Regions from separate parts of the Delftia sp. WY8 genome, predicted to be linked through region 2. Evidence: predicted binding sites of a transcription regulator. Region 2 holds the regulator's gene; each other region holds the start of a gene.

Region 1 (7,238 bases), 2.5 Mb from region 2:
GCAGCAGGTGGACATCGAACAGCGCATGGCCGCCGAACTGTTCGGCCAGCGCCATGAACTGCAGCGCCTCCCAGTAGAAGTCCAGCACCGGGTCGCCGGGCAACATGGGGCTGTCGGCATTGGCGTCGGCGATGGCGGCCACGGCGCGCTGCACGGCGCCCAGCAGGCCTGCGGGCACTTCCTCATGGGCCTGGTAGCTGGCGGTCTGCTCCCTGTTCAGCGCGCTCCAGCTGCGGCTGAGCCGGTCCAGCGCCTTGCGCACGGCACCGGTGGCCGACTTGCGGGCGGCAGCCAGGGCGAACTGCGACAGCTCGGCCGTGTACATGCGGCGCGCGCGCTCGAGCAGGTTGTGGGCCTCGTCCACCAGCACACCCACCTTCCATTGCTGGGCCTGGGTGAGCGCGTACAGCATGGCGGCGCTGTCGTAGAAGTAGTGGTAGTCGGCCACGACCACGTCGCTCCAGCGCACCAGTTCCTGGGACAGGTAGTAGGGGCAGATGTCGTGCGCCAGAGCGACGGCACGCACGGCGGGCGGGTCCCAGGGCACCTGCTGCAGCGCGGCGGCGCGCGCGGCGGGCAGCCGGTCGAAGAAGCCGCGCGCCAGCGGGCAGGAGTCGCCGTGGCAGGCCTTGTCGGGATGCTCGCAGGCCTTGTCGCGCGCCAGGATGGCGAGCACGCGCAGCCTTGCGGGTGGCGAGGGTGGCGAGGGCGGAGGTTGTGGCGCAGCCGGTTCCTGCGGCGGTGGCTGGTGCTGCTCGGCAATCTGCCGGTTCACGCTGGCCAGCGCCTGCAGCGCCAGGCCATGGCCCGTGCCCTTGGCCGTGAGGAAGAACAGCCTGTCCAGGCCCTGGTCCGGCATGGCCTTGAGCATGGGGAAGATGGTGCCCAGCGTCTTGCCGATGCCCGTGGGCGCCTGCGCCATCAGGCATTGGCCGCCCTGCTGCGCGCGCGCCACGCGGTAGACGGCCACGGCCAGCTCGCGCTGGCCCGCGCGAAAGCCCTGCATGGGAAAGCGCAGCGCGGCCAGCGCCGCCTCGCGCGCCGCGCGGTGGGCGGCCTCGCTGCGCGCCCAGTCCAGGAACAGCGCGCATTGCTGCTCGAAGAAGGCGCGCAGCGTGGCCGCGTCTTCCTCCTGCACCAGCACGGTTTCCTCCGAGTTGCCCACGTTGAAATACACCAGGGCCACGCGCAGCCGCTGCAGGCCGCGCGCCTGGCACAGCAGATGGGCATAGATGCGCGCCTGGGCCCAGTGCAGGGCGCGGTGGTGGGCGCGCACGCCCTCAATCTGGCCGCGGTAGGTCTTGATTTCCTCCAGCTGGCCGGCCTGGGCGTCGAAGCCGTCGGCGCGGCCGCGCACGCGCAGGTCGCCGTACTCACCGGCCAGGCTGATCTCGGTCTCGTAGTCCTTGCCCCTGCGCGACTGCACCAGGCTGTGGCCGGCCATGCCCTCCAGCGCGCTGGGCGCGGGCGTGAAGCGAAGGTCCAGGTCGCCCGCGCGCGCCGTGAACTCGCACAGCGCGCGCACGGCCACGGTGTAGCTCACGCGGCCTCTCCCAGCGGCTGGCCGCGCCACTGGACATGGCACACGCGCACGGGAATGCCGTGCTCGGCACAGTACTGCAGCCAGCGGATCTGGTTGTCCTGCAGCTTGTCGCCGGGGGCCTTGGCCTCGACCAGTTCGTAGCGGCGCTCGGCCGGCCAGAAACGCACCAGATCGGGAAAGCCCGTGCGGTTGGCCTGCACGTCGCGCAGCAGCCGCGCAAAGAACAGCTTGAGGTGGGCGGCCGGAATGCAGTCCAGCGCCAGCGCCAGCAGGGGCGCGCTCAGCGTGCCCCAGAACACGAAGGGCGACTGCAGGCCCTGCTTGTCGGCATGGCGCTGCACGATGACCTCGCGCCAGCTGCCATCGTCCAGATGCGCCAGACATTCCTCGAACAAGGCTGCGCGCCGCTGCACGAAGTCAGGCGCGGACAGGTCGGCCGGGCCGCTCTGGAACGGGTGGAAGAAAGCGCCCGGCAGCGGCGCGAAGATGGCCGGCCAGCACAGCAGGCCGAACAGCGAGTTGATGAGCGCGTTCTCCACGTAGAACACGGGCGCGGCGTCGCTGTGCCAGTGGTCGCGCAGCACGTATTCGACCGATGCGGGCCGGGCCGGCAGCTCCAGCTCCACGTCCATGCGCATCTGCGCCACCACGGGCGCCAGCGCCGCCGCACGCCCGCGCGCGCCCTGCCCCAGGCTGCGGCGCAGGCGCGGCAGCATGCGCGCCACGCGCTGCAGTTCCTCGTCGCTCTCGGGCTGGGCCTGGGCGGCCTGGGCCAGCGCCATGGCATCGGCAAAGCGCTCCATGCGCTCGTACACACGCATGCGCCGGTGGCGGGCGCCGGGGTAGCGGCTTTGCGCATAGGCCTGCTCGGCACGCTCCCAGTCCTGCATGCGCTCGCAGGCCTGGCCTATGCGCAGCAGCACCTTGGCGCGGCGCTGCTCCAGCCAGGCATTGCCGCTGGCGCAGCCGGCCACCTGCTGCAGCAGCGCATCGATCTCCACGCCCTCATCCAGCGCCGCGCGGCAGGCCTGCAGGGCCAGGTAGCCATCGACATCGTCACGCGACTGGAAGGCCCGCGACGCCGCATCGAAGGCCACGGCCTCGTAGCGGAACACGCCCAGGTCGGCCAGCACGAATTCCGACCAGTCCTGGTAGAGATTGCCGAAGAACATCAGCCGAAAGCGCTCGCACAGCGCACCCACCATCACGCGCCAGGCGGCTTCGCCGGCTGCGACGCCCTGGGGCTGCCACTGCGCATAGGGCCTGGGCGCCTCGTGCAGGGGCTGCAGGGCCTGCAAAAGCTCGGCCTTGCGCAGGCCTGAGTGAACGGGTGCGCCTGCGAACAGCTGCAGCAGCTCGGGCTTGGTGTGCAGCGCAAACAGCTCCTCCAGCGCCATGGGGTGGTCCGCGTCCAGCCAGCCCATCTCCAGCAGGGGCGCGGCCGCGTCGGCAATGCCGGGAATCTCTTCGTACACCAGCTTGCCGGCCCGAAACCAGGGCCCGCGCCGCATCAGCAAACGCACCATCAGCGCCTGCGAGGGCTGGGGCAGCTGCGTGAAACGGGTGAGGAATGCCTGCTCGGGCGCGTCCAGCAGATCGCCGTAACGCTGGCCAATCCAGTCCAGCGCGCGCTGGAAGTTGTGCAGGTAGTAGAAGCGGTGGGGAGGGAGCATGGGCCTGGCAGATCGGGCAGCCAGGCCGCTCGAAAACTGTATATTTATACAGTCATCATAGCAAAACAGGAGTGACCACTTCGGAGGGAAGCGCGCTTGTCTGCAGGCTGGCGCAAGCCCAGAATTGCATCTGTTTTGATGACAGAGGGCCCGCCATGCGGATCACCGTGACGATCGACGATGCCTTGTACGAATAAGCCCTGAAGATGCTGGAGCCAGGCATGGACGAGGCAGCTCTGTTCCAACAGGTCCTCAGAACTTTCGTGAGGGTGCAGGCAGTCAAACGCCTCGCAGCACTTGGCGGCAGGGCAACCGATATGCCGGATTCCCAGGAGATTGCGTATCGCTGGCCCTCGCCTACAGACTGGCTTTCCACCAAAGGCAGCACGATGCGCAACGCATGGCAGCATGCGTATTGACCACCCCCTGCCAGGAGGACCAGGGCATGGCGGCGATACGGCTACACGCTGCCCTGGGACCCGCTCTCAGATCACTTACGGATTGGCTATCACCTCGTCAGCATCCGACCAATAGCTGATCAGGCGTGTATAGACAAAGCCGGCGGCAGGCTTGTTGGGATCACTGATGCTGAACAACACCACCTTGCCTGCGTCACGGGAGTCATAGTTGGCCGAGTAATCCGACCAGAAGGTTGGCAGGCTGAATACGGTCTGGCCCGTACTCTTGTCCGTTGCCCGGACTGCGTGGCCGATGCTGCCGTTCTTGGAAATGCTTTCGATCACCAGTCGATACCAGCGCAGTTCCTCGAGCTTGGCCTCGCCGATGGCACCACGCGGATATTGAGCGGACGGACGATGGTGCGAGTCACCGTTGTCCTTGGTGTTGGTGATCTCAATTTCCTCAAGCGCCACGCTGCCTGGCGAATAGCCCCAATTGCCCGCAATGACAGCACCGCCACGGTTGTCACCCGCCACACTGTATGAGCCTTTGTGCCTGGCAATGATGCCCATGTGGCAAGCGGCCAGATAGCCATCGCTGAAGCGCACATCCATCACGATGGTGTGGCGGTTGTTGGCAGGGTTGTAGTTGGCAGGACGCCCCGTGTTGTCGAACACGAGCGCATGCGGATTGATATGCCGCGAATCGTAAACAAGAGGGAAACCCGTCGTGCTTTTGTACTGCTGGATGTTGTCCGGCGGCATGTACTGATCCGAGACGAGAACCTTGGAAACTTGAGCCATGGAGGCCTCCTATTCAATGGATGGAGTCGAAGGCGCTCGGCGGCACTCGGGTGGGGGGTTCGCTTGGACCCTCAGGGAATTCAACGTGCCGCAACGCGGGCACTTGATGTTCAGTAGCTGAAAGACGCCCATGGCGAGCTTTCGATTGCAGTTCGCGCATCTCACTTCCTGCTCCATGCGCTGCCTCACTGCAATGGTTGAAACAACATGCCGTCGGACACCAGAAATGGCAACGTACCGCCGCTGAGAAGGACGGCGTTGAAGCCGACAGGAGAGCAACTGGCAAAACAAAACATGAGGCCTCGACACAGTGGATTTCAGGAAGTCCGCCGTATGGCTTGGGCGGACTTTTATTGTGCTGGCGCGAAACCTGTAGGTAAAACTGTGCCGGACGTGGCTGCACCGCTTACGTCGAGCAAGCCTGTGGTCGCGAGACAGGCGCCTGCACGCGCTGGCCCAGCGGTTTGGCAGTGCCTGCCGGAGCGTCCTGCCGTAGGGCCGGTTTCCCTGCTTCTCGAAGAGCTGGCCCCGCGCACGGCGCCCGCGCGGGTTCGCACAAGCGCGCGACACGCGCTACAAATCCGGCCTGCGCATCCTCGACAAGGCGTCCTGCCGATTGGCGGCTCCCAGCTTGCGGTAGATGTTTTCCAGGTGCCGCTTCACCGTGCCTGCACGCAACTCCAGCATGGTGGCGATTTCTGCGTTGGTGTTGCCGTTGGCGACCCATTGCAGCACTTCACGTTCGCGCGGGCTCAGCACGTCGGCAGCCGGCGAGCCCGGTGAGAGCGCCTGCCATGCCGCCTGGCTGATTCGCTGCTGCTGGCTCAGGCGCCGCCACTGCGCCTGCGCATGCGGCCCCAGCAAGGTCAGCGCCATGCGCTCCGCCGCGGTGTAGCCGCGCGAGGCGCGTGTGACATTGAGGGTCAGCATCGCTCCGTGGCCCAGTTCCACGTCCAGCGCGAGTCCGTCCTGCTGGCCCACCTGGGAGTAGGCCTGGGCATAGAGCGCCGTCCTCTGCCATTGCCCGCGAGTCAGCAGGTCGGAAATGCTGGCGGCCTGCGTCTGGCGCTGCCGATACAAGGGGTTGTCGGCCAGATGCCGGTGCACCGCAGCGTTGACTTCGGAGGAAATGGCCCGCACCGGATCGTAGGCCGTGTAGCCACGGACTTCCGCAATGCCGGAGAAATCCACCACCCGAATGTCACCCGGCACCACCAGGCGCAGCGCGTGCAGCAAATGCGTGGCCAGCGCGTGCAGATCGGGCGCGCCGTGCACCGCGAGGATGGCCTGATTGAGTTGCCCCAGTTGCTGCGTTGACAGGGTCATGTCGCGAAATCCAATGGCGTGCTCGAGGTGCTGGCGATAGGTGGGCCGGCTGAGGCCGCATTTTCAGGCCTGCGATGTGCCGTCGGCACATTTTCACGATCTTCGCAGAAAGCTAAGGTCACGCGGTCCGCAACAACAGCGCGCGGGTCTGCCTGGGACACGCAGCGCAACGGGAGGAACCGTGCACGCTTTTCTTCACAGACCCTTTCGACGCCTCCGGCTTCTGGCAGTGCCTGGCGCGCTGTGCAGCCTGCTGGCACTCAATGGCCAGGCCGCGACCATCGTGGTCAATACCACGGACAACACGCCCGGTGCAGCGGACTGCAGCCTGAATGAGGCATTGACCAGTGCCCAGATGGATGACGGCAGTTGGGGCAACGGCGCATGCATATCGGGCAATGGCGCGGACACCATCGTGTTCGACCCGGCCGTCTTTCCGGCAGGCAGCCTCACCGCCATTGCATTGGCAGGCCATTCCATCGACCTCAACTTCACCACCTCGGACATCACGATCGACGGGGACCAGCGGGTGGCGCTCGATGGGGGCAATGCCTCCCGCCTGGTGTCGGCCCAGGGCAGCGGTGTCCAGCTCACGCTGCGCGGCCTGACACTGCGCGGCGGGCTGACCGCCGCCGGTGAAGACGGCGGCGCCATCTACCTGGACAACGGCGTCACCCTGCGCCTGGAGCGCAGCGTGGTGCAGGACAGCACGGCCGGCATCAACGGCGGGGGACTGTACAGCCGCGACAGCACGGTGACCATCGTGGACAGTGTGTTCAGCGGCAACCAGGCAGGGGGACAGGGCGGTGCCATCTACAGCACGGGCAGCGGCTCGCTGACGGTGGAGCGCAGCCGCCTGTCCGGCAACACGGCCCGCACGCTGGGCGGGGGCCTGCGCAGCGGGGTGCCGACCACCATGACCGACAGCACCGTCACCGGCAACGTGCTGGTGTCTCCGGGCTCGGGTGCCGGCGTCTCGTTCACGCTCACCCGCCCCCGCACACTCCACGGCAACCAGATCACGAACAACGCGCCCGGCAACAACTGTGGCGGCGAAACGTTCACGGGGACGGGCAACCGCTACTGGCCGGCCAGCGATACCAGTTGCCCGGCGGCGGCAGGTGCCATCGCCAAAGCGCCGCAGGCCATCACCTTCACCACGGCACCACCGGCCGGCGCACGGGTGGGGGATACCTATGACGTGGCCGCCGTCGGAGGCGCCTCGGGAAACCCCGTCATGTTCGCCGTGGATGCATTGACCGCGGCGATCTGCAGCGCCTCCGGCAGCACCATCCGCTTCCAGGCCGCAGGGACATGCACGATCAACGCCAGCCAGCTCGGCGATGCGGACCATGACGCGGCTCCGCAGGCGGTGCAGATGGCGGCGGTGGGACAGGGCCCCTCCCGTGTCACGCTGACCTCCAGCGCCAATCCCTCGCGCTCCGGGCAGTCGCTGTCCTTCTCCGTGGTGGTCGCACCCGATGTCTCCCTGGG
Region 2 (7,238 bases):
CGGTGCGTGGTCGCAGCCGATGACGAAAGCATCCTCGCCGCCTGTACCGCGCATGGCGTGGCGGCCGTGCTCACGCGCAACGACCATGCCAGCGGCAGCGACCGACTGGCCGAGGCCTGCGCGCTGCTGGGTCTCGATGGCGATGACATCGTGGTCAATGTCCAGGGCGACGAGCCGCTGATCGCCCCCGAACTCATCGACGCCGTGGCCGCCCTGCTGCCCCGGCAACCTTCGGCCAGCATGGGAACGGCGGCGCATGCCATTGACAGCCTTGCCGACTTCGTCAACCCGAACGTGGTCAAGGTCGTCTGCGATGCCCAGGGCATGGCCCACTATTTCAGCCGTGCGCCCATTCCCTTCGCGCGCGAGCATGCGGACCAGGCATGGTGGGAGACGGCATCGGCAGCGTTGGGCTACCCCGGCTTCGCACCGCTGCGCCACATCGGCATCTACAGCTATCGCGCCGGCTTCCTGCGCAGCTTCCCCCAGCTTTCCCAGGCACCCACCGAGGCACTGGAGGCCCTGGAGCAGTTGCGTGCGCTGTGGCACGGCCACCGCATCGCCGTCCATGTCACACCCCATGCACCCGGCCCTGGCGTGGACACGCGCGAGGATCTGGAGCGGGTGCGCGCCCAGCTGTCCAATCCGTCGGCCTGAATCGGCCGGCCGCTGAAAACGCACAAATGGCGATGCCGGGCATCGCCATTTGCAGCAACACCGCCCATGCGGTTTTGTCGGACAGCAAAACGCAGGTTTTGGCGATTGCACAGGCGACAGTTTTGCCCCGTGCGTGTAAGCCAGTGTTGGCCCTGTGCGTGCTATCCTTGCCCGCGACAAAAATATGACGCATGGACTGTCCGCCCCGGTGGGCCGATCCGGCAGACAAGAATTTCTACTCTCCTCAAGGACTTCCATGAAACTGATTTTGTTGGGCGCACCCGGCGCCGGCAAAGGCACGCAAGCCGCTTTCATCTGCCAGAAGTACGGCATTCCCCAGATCTCCACCGGTGACATGCTGCGTGCCGCCGTCAAGGCCGGCACGCCCCTGGGCCAGCAGGCCAAGGCCGTGATGGACGCCGGCCAACTGGTCAGCGACGACCTGATCATCAATCTGGTCAAGGAGCGCATTGCCCAGCCCGATTGCGCCAACGGCTTCCTGTTCGACGGATTTCCCCGCACCATTCCCCAGGCCGACGCCATGAAGGCCGCCGGCGTGAAGCTGGACTACGTGCTCGAGATCGATGTGCCCTTCGATGCCATCATCGAGCGCATGAGCGGCCGCCGCTCCCACCCCGCTTCGGGCCGCACCTACCACGTCACGTTCAACCCGCCCAAGGTCGAAGGCCTGGACGACGTGACCGGCGAGCCGCTGGTGCAGCGCGAGGACGACAAGGAAGAAACGGTCAAGAAGCGCCTGGACGTCTACAGCAGCCAGACCCGCCCGCTGGTGGACTACTACCGCGCCTGGGCCGAGAAGGAAGCCGCAGCAGCCCCCAAGTACCGCGCCATCAGCGGCCTGGGCTCGGTGGAAGACATCACCCAGCGCGCCCTGGCAGCACTGGCTGAATGACACAGGCCATGCGCCAGACCCCAAAAAAGCACCCGCCGGGTGCTTTTTTGTTGCCCGCCTGCATCTGAAGCGCCGGCGACGCCCGGAGGATCAGTCGCGCGGCTGCGCGGCCAGCGCCAGCATCATGGCAATCCGTGCCTTGGCCACGGGCAGTTGGACCAGATCGGCCTCTGCGGGGTCCGTGCCAAGCCCCGAGGCAACGGGCAGGCCTTCGGCGCAGCGCGTGCCCCGCCAGATCCAGACGCCTTTGTCGCGCGCACGCAGCAAGGCCGCTTCCATGCTTTCGTGAATGGTCGCATTGCCCGTGCCGGCCACCACGATGCCGCGCACGCCTGCGGCCACCAGCGCATCCACGCCGCAGGCACGCGCCAGAGCACCGCTGAACACCACCTCGACCCAGGGCAGCTCATCCAGCGCCAGCAGGTCAGACAGAGCGGGAGCGGAAGTCACCATCCGCGCAACGGGGGCGACTGGCGTGACCGGCGCATCAGGCACCAGCCAGCGCACGCGTCCTTCCTCCACCACGGCCTGCGGGCCACCTTCCATGGAGCGCATGGCCTGCAGTCGGTAAGGGTGGACTTTTTGCACCTGGGCCGCCGCATGCACTTCGCCGCCGGCCACCACCCACACACCGCTGCGCCCGCCGCTGGCGGCCACGGTCACGGCATCGCGCAGATTCTGCGGTCCGTCGGCCAGCAGGGCCGTGGCCGGGCGCATGGCGCAAGTGAGCACTATGGGCTTGGTGGCAGGCAGCAGGCTGTGCAGCAGCCAGGCCGTCTCTTCCAGCGTGTCCGTTCCATGCGTGATCACCACGGCGCGTGTGTCCGCATCCTCCAGCGCCTGCGTGCAGGCACGCAGCAACGCGCGCCACACGGGCCAGTCCATATCCTTGCTGTCCACCTGCGCGATCTGCTGCGTCTGCACAGGCCCCAGCGCCTGCTGCTCCAGATCCGGCACGGCATCGAGCAGCGACTGCACCGTGATCTGTCCGGCCTTGTATCCCACTGCCTGCGACTGCGAATCCGCCCGGCCGGCGATGGTGCCGCCCGTGCCAAGAATCACCAACTTTGACTGCCCCACTTGCACCTCTTGGAAAACTGGTTAAAAATACAGATACTGTATAAATCATCAGATGACTTCTCTGCCTGCCATCTGAATTCAAGGACCGGACGCACGCCATGCTCGACCATCCCAAGCTCACCGCCCGCCAGCAACAGATCCTGGACCTGATCCAGGCCGCCATCTCCCGCACGGGCGCTCCCCCCACCCGCGCGGAAATCGCCAACACGCTGGGCTTCAAGTCCGCCAACGCAGCAGAGGAACACCTGCAGGCCCTGGCCCGCAAAGGCGTGATCGAACTGGTCAGCGGCACCTCCCGCGGCATTCGCCTGCGTACCGACACCGTGCGCAACATCAATGCCGCACGCGGCACCAGCTTCGGGCTGCCGCTGTCGGCCCTGGCGCCGCTGATGCTGCCGCTGGTGGGCCGCGTTGCGGCGGGCTCGCCCATTCTCGCCCAGGAACATATCGACCAGACCTATTCCGTCGAACCCAGCCTGTTCCAGGTCCGCCCGGACTATCTGCTGCGCGTGCGCGGCATGTCCATGCGCGACGCGGGCATCATGGACGGCGATCTGCTGGCCGTGCAGTCCGCGCATGAAGCCCGCAACGGGCAGATCGTCGTGGCACGCCTGGGAGATGAAGTCACCGTCAAGCGCCTGCGCCGCACCACGCAGGGCGTGGAGCTCCTGCCGGAAAACCCCGATTACCCGGTGATCCGCGTCGCTCCCGAAGAGGCCTTTGCCATTGAAGGCCTGGCCGTGGGGCTGATCCGCAACAGCATGTCCATGTAAGCCGGACGGGCAGCCCTGCACGGGTTGCCACCCCCTACTTCATGCACCGCCCAGGTGGTAGGCGCGAAGCCTTGCAGCTTCGCCCTGGGCGGAGCTTTGCCCGCAAACCGCAATCCTGCCTGTGTCCATGCCTCTTTGAAATACGCCAACAGGAGTCGTCACATGGGATTCGCTCTGCCAACACTGTCTTCTCTGTCCTTCCTGCGCCTGGCACAGGGCATTCGCCTGCCCGCCGCCGCCATGGAGCCCGCCATGCGCACCATCCAGCCCGAATCGCCTGTGCAATCCGAGCAGGCGACCATCCTGTCCTTCAGCAAGGCACGCCGCCGCAGCCAGCAGCGGCGCAGCAAGTCAGCACGGCTGCCAGAACACAGGGATGCGCAGCTGCTGCTGCCCCTGCAACCCGAACTGCCCTCCCTTCCGGCAGATCAGGCCCTGCCTTCGGGTCTGCGCATCATCCAGCGCTCGCCGCAGGAGCAGCCCGAATGCCTGTTCATCTCGGGCCGCATGGCCGATGTCTGTGCCGCCCTGGAACGCATGGAAGCGCACGGCGCGCAGACACCGGCCTGAGGTCGCCCTGAGACCAACCCGTCCACCCGGTCTGCGAGAGCCCGGGCCTGTCTCTTGCCTTGCCCAGCGGCAGGGGCTGCGCATCAGGCCCTGACAGCCGCCGGTGCAGCACTTCCCTCGCTGCGCCGATTGCGCATGCACCACGCCTGCGCCGCGGCAACGCACAGAATGCACAGCACGACGCTCAACGAAAAACGCAGTCCGCGCGCATCGGACAGCATGCCGAACAACGGCGCCACCATGCCGCCTATCGACATGGCCAGCCCCAGGGTCAGCCCGCTGGCCGTGGCCTGGTTGCGCGGCAGATAGTCCTGGGCCAGCGTGACCTGGGCGGCAAACGGAAGAAACATGCACACGCCCAGGGCCATGGTGCAGGCCAGCGCCATCCATGGCGTGGAGGCCAGGGCCAGGGCCGCCAGAGCAGGCAATGCCAGCAGGTAGCCGGCGCGGATGGCCTGCATGCGCCCCCGGCGATCTGCAAGCGTGCCCCCCAGCAAAGTGCCCACCGCCGCAGCGGCTGTGAATGAGGTCAGCGTGGCCGCTCCCATGAAGTCCGAGCCGCCCAGCTCGCGCGTCACGAACATGGGCAGGGTGGACAGCACCGTCACATAGGGAATCGACCAGCAGACGATGACCCCGCACAGCAGGAAGAAGGCGCGCCAGTGGTTGGCGGGCAATTCGCCCTGCGCCACGGCCGGGCGCCGGGTGGCGCAATGGTCCTTGGCTCCATCCCGCCAGGTACAGGCATACCAGAGCACCAGCATGGCCGCTGCAGGCAGGGCCAGCATCCAGCTGCGGTGCAAGGCGCCTGCGCCCACCACGGCCGCAGCCAGCATGGGAGCGAACGATGCCCCCGCCGTTCCGCCCACCGAAAACACGCTCATCGCCTTCTGCGAGCTGCCGCCCGCCATGCGGGCCGCCACCGTTGCGGACGGATGGTAGGCCGCGATCCCCAGGCCGCACAGCACGGCAGCCAACCAGCTGACCCAGTAGTCCGGGCTCATGCCCACCAGGGCCAGGCCCAGGGCGGCCACCACAAAGCCGGCCGGCACCATCCAGGGCCGTGGCGACCGGTCGGCATACAGGCCGAACAGCGGCTGGACCATGCTCGACAGGCCCGTGGCCGCCAGCATCAGGCCGCTGGCTTCCGTATAGCTGTAGCCGCGCTCCAGCACCATGAAGGGCAACAGCGCAGGAACCAGTCCCTGGTAGAGGTCGTTGATGGCATGCGTGCCCGTAAGCAGCCCCAGACGTGCGCGGTTCATGCCCTGCCTCCTGTCACGTCCGTCATTCTCGAAAGGGAAATCATCTCCATACCTGCCACTTTCCTGCGGATTGAAAGTGGGTCATCGTAGAAAGTGCATGATCTGCATTCCTGCTACGAAGCAACAACAATCGTCGAGAAAATGACAACCCGGCAAAGTGGCCCACTTTCCCATGCCCGCACACGCGCTTGCCTGGATGACGTGCATGCGGCCGCTCCATTGCCCCCGCACGGCGAGCACACGGCCCGCCCGGTCGTGGCCTTTGCCACAGACATGGCGGCCGGCGCTGCCATCGCACCGCATGCCCACCGCCGCGGCCAGCTGCTGCATGCCACCGAGGGAGTGATGCTGATCCGCGCGGATTCGGGCAGTTGGGTCGTCCCCCCGGGATGCGCCGTCTGGGTTCCACCACAGTCCCTGCACGCCATCCACATGGCCGCCGGCCCCGTGGCCATGCGCACCGTGTTCGTGGAGCCGGGGCTGCGGCCCGGCCTGTGGCAAGACTGCCGAGTGATGCAGGTCACGCCCCTGCTGCGCGAACTCGTGCTGGAGGCCATCGAGCTGCCCATGGACTACCCGCTGGGCGGCAGGGAGGAGCGTGTCATGCAGTTGATCCTCGACGAAATGGAGCGCGCCCGCGCCCTGTCCTTGCATGTGCCCATGCCCCGGCATGGCGCCCTGGCCGCCTGCTGCCGCAGCTTTGTGGACGACCCATCGCAGGACGTCGGCCTGGCCAGCTGGGCACAGCGGCTGCACATGCATCCCCGCACGCTGGCACGCCTGTTCCTGCGCGAGACCGGCATGAACTTCGGCGCATGGTGCCGCCAGGCCCGTCTTCTGCTCAGCCTACCCCGGCTGGCCGCGGGCGCCTCGGTCCTGGAAGTGGCGCTCTCCCATGGATACGACAGTCCCAGCGCCTTCACCGCCGTCTTCCGGCGCAGCTTTGGCGCTCCGCCCAGCGCCTACCAGCGCAATCGCCCGGCGCAGGGCCGGCGTGGAAGTTCCGCCAGCATCTCCCTGTAGCGCACATGCAACAGAAAGATACCCAGTCCTCAGGAGTAAAGCTCGCGTGAAAGATAATTGATAAGCATTCTTATTATCTTTTGCAACCGAAACCGCCACGTTGCCCATCTCGGCTTCTACGCCCGGCCTCCCCGCTTCTTTCGCACAAGCCGCCCTCTCCGTGCACAGCCTCTACCAGAATCACCATCCCTGGCTGGAAAGCCTGCTGCGCAAGCGCCTGGGCAACCGTGACGATGCGGCCGACCTGGCCCAGGACACCTTCGTGCGCCTGCTGCGCTCGCCAGTGCCGCAGCAGGACATCCGCGAGCCCAGGCGCTACCTGGCCACCATCGCCCGCGGCCTGGTCACCGACCTGTTTCGCCGCCGCACGCTGGAGCAGTCCTATCTGGACTATCTTGCCCAGCTGCCGCAGTCGCTGGCGCCTTCGCCCAAGGAGCAGGCCATCGTCCAGCAGACCCTGCTCGACGTGGACCGCATGCTCCAGGGCCTTGCACCCAAGGTGCGCGAAGCCTTCGTCCTGTCCCATTTCGAGGAACTGAGCTACCCCGAGATCGCCGAGCGCCTGGGCGTGTCGCTGCGCACCGTCAGCAACTACCTGACCCGGGCGATGGAGCATTGCTGCCTGGTCCTGGCATAGCCACATGGGCGAGGGATCTTTGGAAAGCAACGACCGACGGGCCTTGCATGAGGCCGCTGCCTGGCACGTGAAACTGCGCGGCACCGCGGTGACGCCAAGCCTGCAGCAGGCATGGACGGACTGGCACGAGGCCGACCCCGCCCACCAGCGCGCCTGGCTGCGCGTGCAATCCGTCACCGCACAGCTGTCGCATCTGCCCGCACCCTTGGCGCGCCAGGCGCTGGGCCGCCGCTCCGACCCCAATCGCCGTTCTGCGGTGCGTGCTGTGGCCCTTGGCCTGGGCAGCGGTGCCACGGCCTGGCTCGCCTGGAAAGGCGCGC
Region 3 (7,238 bases), 2.9 Mb from region 2:
ATCCTGCTGCCAAGCGTGCGCTGATCGCCGGCGTGGACCTGGTCATCCTGTGCCTGCATGACGACGCTGCGCGCGAAACCGTGGCCATGGTCGACGCCATCGAGGCCGAGACCAGCCGCGCCATCAAGATCATCGATGCCTCCACCGCCCACCGCGTGGCGCCGGGCTGGGTCTACGGCTTTCCCGAGCTGCGCAAGGGCCAGCTGGACGCCGTCAAGGCTGCCACGCGCGTGGCCAACCCCGGCTGCTATGCCACGGGCGCCATCGCACTGCTGCACCCGCTGGTGGCGGCAGGCCTCATTCCAGCCGACTACCCGCTGAGCCTGCCCTCGGTGTCCGGCTACTCGGGCGGCGGCCGCAGCATGATCGAAGCCTACGAGGCCGGCACGGCCGCGCCTTACGAGGCCTATGCGCTGGGCCTGTCGCACAAGCACATTCCCGAAATCCTGCACTACACGGGCATGACGCGCCGCCCGGTCTTCATTCCTGCCGTGGGCAATTTCCGCCAGGGGATGCTGGTGCAACTGCCCCTGCATCTGGACCTGCTGCCGGGCGCGCCCAAGGCCGCCGATCTGCACGATGCGCTGGCCGCCCACTACGCGGCGACCAACACGCCCGAGCAATGGGTGTCGGTGCTGCCGCCCACCGAAGACATGAAGCTGGCTGCCGATACGCTGACCGACACGAACAAGCTGGAGTTGCGTGTATTCGCCAATGAGCAGTACCGCCAGGCCGTGCTGATCGCCCGTCTGGACAACCTGGGCAAGGGCGCCAGCGGCGCCGCCGTGCAGAACCTGCAGATCATGCTGGGCCTGTGAGGCCCCCCGCGCCCCCGTCCTTGCCGGGCCGGCGCGGTCCGGTCTGGGGCCATGTCCTGGCCCTGGCCGTGCTGTGTCTGCTGATCGTTGTGTTCGCCTGGAAGCTGCGGCCGGCATTGCCTTCCTCATCGCGCCTGCTGCTGAGTCCGCTGCTGGGCAATATGGAAGCCTGCCTGGTGCAGGACGGGCTGCGCGAGGATTTTCCCAAGGAATTCCAGCAGGTGCCTGCCAGTTGCCTGGGCCCTCAGGGCTCGGCCGCGGAAATGGTGAAAGCCACGCTGCAGCGCTTGGGCCGGCCGCAGGGCGAGGGGCTGGAGCTGGGCTATACGCTCAGCGTGCCTCTGCTGCGCTATGTGCAGTGGAACGGCCGGGCCTGGGAAGTCCGGGGCGAGGCGCTGGACCGTGTGGTGCGCACGGTGGCGCAGGCGCAGCGGCCCGTGGTGCTCTACCTGTTCGCCACGCATTTCGAGGTCCACTCCCAGGCCGAGGAGCGCCTGGCCGCCGATCCCGCCAATCTGGCCTGGACGCCCAAGGGACCGCTGCCGCTGGACACCTATCTGGGCGCGCGCATCTTCCCGTGGTCGGTTGCGCGGCAGGACAATGAAATCACGCGCGTGCGCAAGCTGGTGGTCGATGCCCTGGCCGAGCGCATGTGCGCTGCGGGCGATGCCGCCATGCATCCGCTGCGTGCGCTCACCGTGCTGGGCGAGACGCACCAGCTGTTCCCGGGTTTCGAGGCCGGCATGGGGTTCGCGGCCGAAGGCTATGCGGTCACCGACTACAGCCCTGCATCCGTGGCGGGCTTCCATGCATTCCTGCGCCAGCGCTATGGCGACATTGCGCGGCTCAATGCCCATCTGAAGTCGGAGTTCGCCAGCTTCGATGCGGTGGAGCCTCCGTCGCGCAACATCCGCAGCGAGCCGCTGCAGAACTTCTTCCAGCACATCGACAGCTATGCGGCTGGCACGGTCCCGGTGTCCGGCTGGGTCCACTCGCCCGACGCGAAGCTGCAAAAGCAACTGGCCGTGGCCGTCTTCGTGGACGGGCGCCCTTACTCGCACGCCCCCGTGCACATGCACCGCCAGGATGTGGCCCAGGCCAAGCCTGATTTCCTCACGCCCGATGTGGGCTGGCGTGCCGACATCCGCTATCCGGCGCTGGGCGAGGGCCTGCACCGCATCGACGTGGTGCTGCAGGCCGGCGGGCGCAGCCTGGGCCTGCTGGCCACGCGCCAGATCGCCGTGATGGACCGCCACCAGGGCGAGCCCAGGCCCCATGCCGCCGAGGCCTTGCCTGACTTCGGCAAGCTGCCCGATGGTGTGGAGTTCTGGGTGGACAGCCCGCAGGACCGGCTGGCGCTGTTCTACAACCCGCTGGTGACGGACTGGAACGATTTTCGCGAGCAGCAGGTGGCCGATTACATCCAGGGCTTTTCCGAGCACATCGGGCACGGCTGCCTGGGCCGGGTGCCTCGCTTTGCCCACCAGCTCAACCCCCATGCGAATCCGAGCTGGGACGCCAGCCGCTACGCCGTGGAGCGCAGCCTGCAACGTATGCCGGGGCTGTCCCTGGGTGTCAGCCTGTATGGCGAAGACACCTATGGGCCGCTGGTCGGCCAGATGCTGCGCCGCTATGGCCACACGGCCTATGGCGTGACGGAGTTCCATCCGCTGGTGGCACTGTCGCCGCAGCGGCTGGAGAAAGTGCTGACCATGCACCGCCGCCAGGGCGCGCGCTTCCTGTCCTTCTTCATGGAGGCGCGGCCCGAGGACGCGACCGGCACGCAGTCCAGCAACGAGTTCTCCTTCGATGCGGATAACCGCGCGCACGGCTCGGACGCGCTTTACCGCTCGCTGCGCCAGGTGCTGCAGCCGCACTGACCTGCCGCGCGCAGCCTTTTCCATGTCTTCAGCGCACAGCAGTTCCCCTGCAGCCGCAGGCCGGGCCACCGCCATCGGCCTGCTGGCCGTGGTGTGCTGGAGCTGCACCGTGGGCCTGATGCGCTCGGTGGCCGAGCCGCTGGGCGCCGTGGGCGGCGCTGCCATGCTCTATACGGTCAGCGCCATCTGCGTGGCCGCCGTGCGCGGCCTGCCCAGGCCTTCGCAATGGCGAACCATGCACCCGGCCTATTTCTGGGGCTGCGGGCTGCTGTTTGCGGTCTATGAAATCTGTCTGTCGCTGGCGATCGGTCTGGCGCAGGACCGCGCTCAGGCACTGGAGCTGGGGCTGATCAACTACCTGTGGCCCAGCCTGACCATCGTCTTGGCGGTGCTGCTGCGCCAGCAGCATGCGCGCTGGTGGCTGTGGCCCGGCGTGCTGCTGTGCCTGTGGGGGCTGACGCGCGTGCTGGGCGGCGAGTCCCTGCAGATGCATGACATGGCAGACCACATGCTGGCCAATCCGCTGGCCTATGGACTCGCCTTTGGCGCGGCCCTGCTGTGGCCCTGCTATTCGCTGGCTGCTCGGCGCTGGGGTGGGGGGCACAATGCCGTGGGGTTGTTCCTGATCTGGACTGCGCTGGCGCTGTGGATCAAGTGGTTGTGGCTGGGTGGCGAAGGCGGCATGCACTGGTCAGGCACCGTGGTGCTGCAGCTGCTGGCCGTGGGCGGGCTCACGGCCATGGGCTACAGCTGCTGGGAGCACGGCATACAGCACGGGCATCTGGCCGTGATGGCGGCGGCCTCGTACTTCACTCCCGTGTTCTCTGCCTTGCTGGCCAGTGCCTGGCTGCAGGTGCAGCCGGGCTGGGGCTTCTGGCAGGGCGTGGCGCTGGTGACCGTGGGGTCGCTGGTGTGCTGGGGCGCAACCCGGCGCGTGGATTAGTTGCCTTCGTCTGCAGCTCCGTCATCCCAGTCTTCGCTGCGCCCGCGCAGCACCTTGCTCGCTATTTCTCCGCCAAAGCCGCGCGCGGCCAGAAAGCGCATCTGCTTGAGGCGTTCCTGCGGGGTGGCCGGCGGTGTGCCGAAGCGCTGGCGCCATACGGCATGGGCGCGCTGCAGTTCGGTGGCGCGCAATTGTTCTGCGGCGGCGCGCACCAGGCCATCGTCCAGCCCCTTGCTGCGCAGCTCCTGCACCACGCGCGATGTGCCAAAGCGCGCGGCCTTGCGATGCAGCACGGACTCGGCCACGCGCTCGGCGCTGATGAAGCCGCGCTGCTCCAGCGCGTCGAGCATGGCGCCCAGGTCCTCGCCTTCCTCCACATGGGGGGCGAGCTTGCGTTCCAGCTCCAGCCGTGAATGTTCGCGCTGGCCCAGCAGCTTGAGCGCCCGGCCCTTGAGCGACAGCTTGGCGAATCCCATGCGGCAATGTCTCCTGAATCATCCCGAATAAAAAAGGCCCCCACGCTCCCCTTGCTGCGCAAGGTCCGCTGCCCCCCAAGGGGGCCGCTTTTTTGCCTTGGGGCGTCCCGGCGATAAAAAAGGCGCAGACGTGAGCCTGCGCCAAGATGGCAAACACAGTGTGCGCAGGCGCCGCGGCGCCTGCTGTGAGGGGTCTGGGCGCTCAGGCTTCGATCACGCCGTCCTTGTCGGCCTTGGCCTTGGCGCCCTTGGCGGCCTTGGCTTCGGGCGCATCGCCGCCGGCCGTGGGCAGCAGGGCAATGCCCAGGCTGTCGCGCACCTTGTTCTCGATCTCCACGGCCAGGTCGCTGTTCTCGCGCAGGAATTCGCGGGCGTTGTCGCGACCCTGGCCGATCTTTTCGCCGTTGTAGGCGTACCAGGCCCCCGACTTGTCGAGGATCTTGGCGTTGACGCCCATGTCCAGGATTTCACCTTCGCGCGAGATGCCTTCGCCGAAGAGGATGTCGAACTCGGCGGTCTTGAACGGGGGCGAGACCTTGTTCTTGACGACCTTGACCTTGGTTTCGTTGCCGATGGCTTCGTCGCCCTTCTTGATGGTGCCGGTGCGGCGGATGTCCAGGCGGACCGAGGCGTAGAACTTCAGCGCATTGCCGCCCGTGGTGGTTTCGGGGCTGCCGAACATCACGCCGATCTTCATGCGGATCTGGTTGATGAAGATGACCATGCAATTGGTCTTCTTGATGGTGGAGGTCAGCTTGCGCAGCGCCTGGCTCATCAGGCGGGCCTGCAGGCCGGGCAGCTGGTCGCCCATCTCGCCTTCGATTTCGGCGCGGGGGGTCAGTGCGGCCACCGAGTCCACGACGATCATGTCCACGGCGCCCGAGCGCACCAGGCTGTCCACGATTTCCAGGGCCTGCTCGCCGGTGTCGGGCTGGCTGATCAGCACTTCGTTGAGGTTCACGCCCAGCTTCTGGGCATAGCTGGTGTCCAGCGCGTGTTCTGCGTCGATGAAGGCGCAGGTGCCACCCTGCTTTTGCATTTCGGCGATGACCTGCAGCGTCAGCGTGGTCTTGCCCGAGGATTCAGGGCCGTAGATCTCGATCACGCGGCCACGGGGCAGGCCGCCCACACCCAGGGCGATGTCCAGGCCCAGCGAGCCGGTGGAGACGACCTGGATGTCCTGGATGGCTTCGCCTTCACCCAGGCGCATGATCGTGCCCTTGCCGAACTGCTTTTCGATCTGGGCGAGTGCGGCCTGCAGGGCCTTGGCTTTTTCACTGTTGGCGGTGGTGACGGCGGTGTTCATGCGGACTCCTGGGTTGGGTATGGATTCAGCTCTGTATTTGCATTCAAGCTGGATGCTTGAACAGTAGTTTATGGGCTTGCTGTCTTGATTTGTTGGTGTTTTTAGTCAGTTTTCCTGACTTGTTGGATTTGCCTCCACAATGCATCCATGAGTGAGCTTTCCCCCGTCACGCCGCCCGCCGACGCCTGGCGCCAGACCCACCTGGGCCGCCTGCTCGGCCATGCCATGCGGCGGTTCGACGCGCGTGTGCTGCAGCTCATGGCGCGCGATGTGGAGGTGCCGCTGGCACTGTCCAACCTCGCTGCGCGCGACAAGGTGGGGGCGGCCCATATCCACATCACGCGGCATCTGTCGCTGGCTGGCGACCGGCTGACGGACCTGGCAGAGCGCGCAGGCATGACCAAGCAGTCCATGGGCGACCTGGTGACCCAGTGCGAGGCCTGGGGCCTGGTCACGCGCGAGAGCGACGAGCGCGATGCGCGCGCGCGCCGCATCCGCTTCACGCCAGCGGGCCTGGCCTGGCTGCAGGCTTTCCATGACGCCGTCTCCCAGGCCGAGGCCGAATTCCGCGAGGAAGTCGGCGACGACATCGCCACTGTGGTGGCGCTGGGGCTGGAGGCCTACGCGGGCGGCGGCTCACTCGGGTAAGGTCCCTGCCCGCGCTGCGGGGCGCATCCTAGAATCCTGGGAATTAAAGGCGCGCATTTCCAACTCCCAGAGCGCGCCTGCATTACAGGAGACATCCCCCATGCGCATTCTGATTGCCGAAGACGACCAGGTCCTGGCCGATGGCCTGCTGCGCAGCCTGCGCGGCTCGGGCGCCGTGGTCAGCCATGTGGCCAATGGCAGCGAGGCCGACACCGCGCTGATGACCAGCAGCGAATTCGACCTGCTCATCCTGGACCTGGGCCTGCCCAAGATGCACGGGCTCGAAGTGCTCAAGAAGCTGCGCGGCCGCGGCGATGCGCTGCCGGTGCTCATCCTCACGGCGGCCGACAGCGTGGAAGAGCGCGTGCAGGGGCTGGACTACGGTGCCGACGACTACATGGCCAAGCCGTTTGCGCTGTCCGAGCTGGAGGCGCGCGTGCGCGCCCTCACGCGGCGCGGTATGGGCGGCGCCAGCAGCACCATCAAGCACGGCCCGCTGGTCTACGACCAGGCCGGCCGCGTGGCCACCATCGACGGCAAGATGGTCGAGCTGTCGGCGCGCGAGCTGGGCCTGCTGGAAGTGCTGCTGCAGCGGGCCGGCCGGCTGGTCAGCAAGGACCAGTTGGTCGAGCGCCTGTGCGAGTGGGGCGACGAAGTCAGCAACAACGCCATCGAGGTCTACATCCACCGGCTGCGCAAGAAGATAGAGCGCGGCCCCATCCGCATCGCCACCGTGCGCGGCCTGGGCTACTGCCTTGAGAAGATCGCGTCCTGAGGCCGCTGCCGTGGCTGTCAGGCCCGGGTTGGCTTGCCTGCGCATAGTGGTGGTTGCCGCGGGGCCGTGAACCCGTCGTAAGGGGCTGCCCGCCGATGAAAATCTTCCAGCGTGAACAGCGCTCCCTGTTCGGCGAGATCCTTGACTGGATGCTCACGCCGCTGCTGCTGCTGTGGCCCGTGAGCCTGGCGCTGACCTGGCTGGTGGCCCAGGGCCTGGCCAACAAACCCTTCGACCGCGCGCTGGAATACAACGCCCAGGCGCTGGCCCAGCTGGTGATGGTGCAGCACGGCAAGGTGCTGTTCAACCTGCCGCAGTCGGCCAGCGAGATCCTGCGTGCCGACGAGTCGGACACCGTGTATTTCCAGGTGCTGGGCGTGAAGGGCGAATAC

What was found. Region 2 encodes LexA, which represses DNA repair genes until DNA is damaged. Its sites were predicted from a motif close to ACTGTATNNNNATACAGT; they were not measured.
Region 1: a site for LexA is predicted at 3,252-3,269, ahead of G4D77_RS20740 (VRR-NUC domain-containing protein). Genes of this name have one in related genera too.
Region 3: a site for LexA is predicted at 5,471-5,488, ahead of recA (recombinase RecA). Genes of this name have one in related genera too.

Annotation. Positions count from the first base shown of each region.
Region 1 covers NZ_CP049795.1:4,498,052-4,505,289, reverse strand. Annotated here, with positions in the region: gene G4D77_RS20745 (helicase C-terminal domain-containing protein) at 1-1,543, opposite strand, end outside; gene G4D77_RS20740 (VRR-NUC domain-containing protein) at 1,540-3,216, opposite strand; gene G4D77_RS20735 (DUF2191 domain-containing protein) at 3,438-3,635, shown strand; gene G4D77_RS20730 (hypothetical protein) at 3,711-4,418, opposite strand; gene G4D77_RS20725 (Com family DNA-binding transcriptional regulator) at 4,428-4,550, opposite strand; gene G4D77_RS20720 (helix-turn-helix transcriptional regulator) at 4,992-5,744, opposite strand; gene G4D77_RS20715 (Ig-like domain repeat protein) at 5,974-7,238, shown strand, end outside.
Region 2 covers NZ_CP049795.1:239,473-246,710, forward strand. Annotated here, with positions in the region: gene kdsB (3-deoxy-manno-octulosonate cytidylyltransferase) at 1-657, shown strand, start outside; gene adk (adenylate kinase) at 914-1,570, shown strand; gene G4D77_RS01020 (asparaginase) at 1,661-2,650, opposite strand; gene lexA (transcriptional repressor LexA) at 2,749-3,423, shown strand; gene G4D77_RS01030 (hypothetical protein) at 3,586-3,993, shown strand; gene G4D77_RS01035 (MFS transporter) at 4,077-5,258, opposite strand; gene G4D77_RS01040 (AraC family transcriptional regulator) at 5,400-6,281, shown strand; gene G4D77_RS01045 (sigma-70 family RNA polymerase sigma factor) at 6,442-6,918, shown strand; gene G4D77_RS01050 (FecR domain-containing protein) at 6,986-7,238, shown strand, end outside.
Region 3 covers NZ_CP049795.1:3,147,568-3,154,805, reverse strand. Annotated here, with positions in the region: gene argC (N-acetyl-gamma-glutamyl-phosphate reductase) at 1-818, shown strand, start outside; gene G4D77_RS14565 (hypothetical protein) at 815-2,698, shown strand; gene yddG (aromatic amino acid DMT transporter YddG) at 2,721-3,641, shown strand; gene recX (recombination regulator RecX) at 3,638-4,117, opposite strand; gene recA (recombinase RecA) at 4,320-5,423, opposite strand; gene G4D77_RS14545 (MarR family winged helix-turn-helix transcriptional regulator) at 5,571-6,071, shown strand; gene G4D77_RS14540 (response regulator) at 6,172-6,846, shown strand; gene G4D77_RS14535 (sensor histidine kinase) at 6,942-7,238, shown strand, end outside.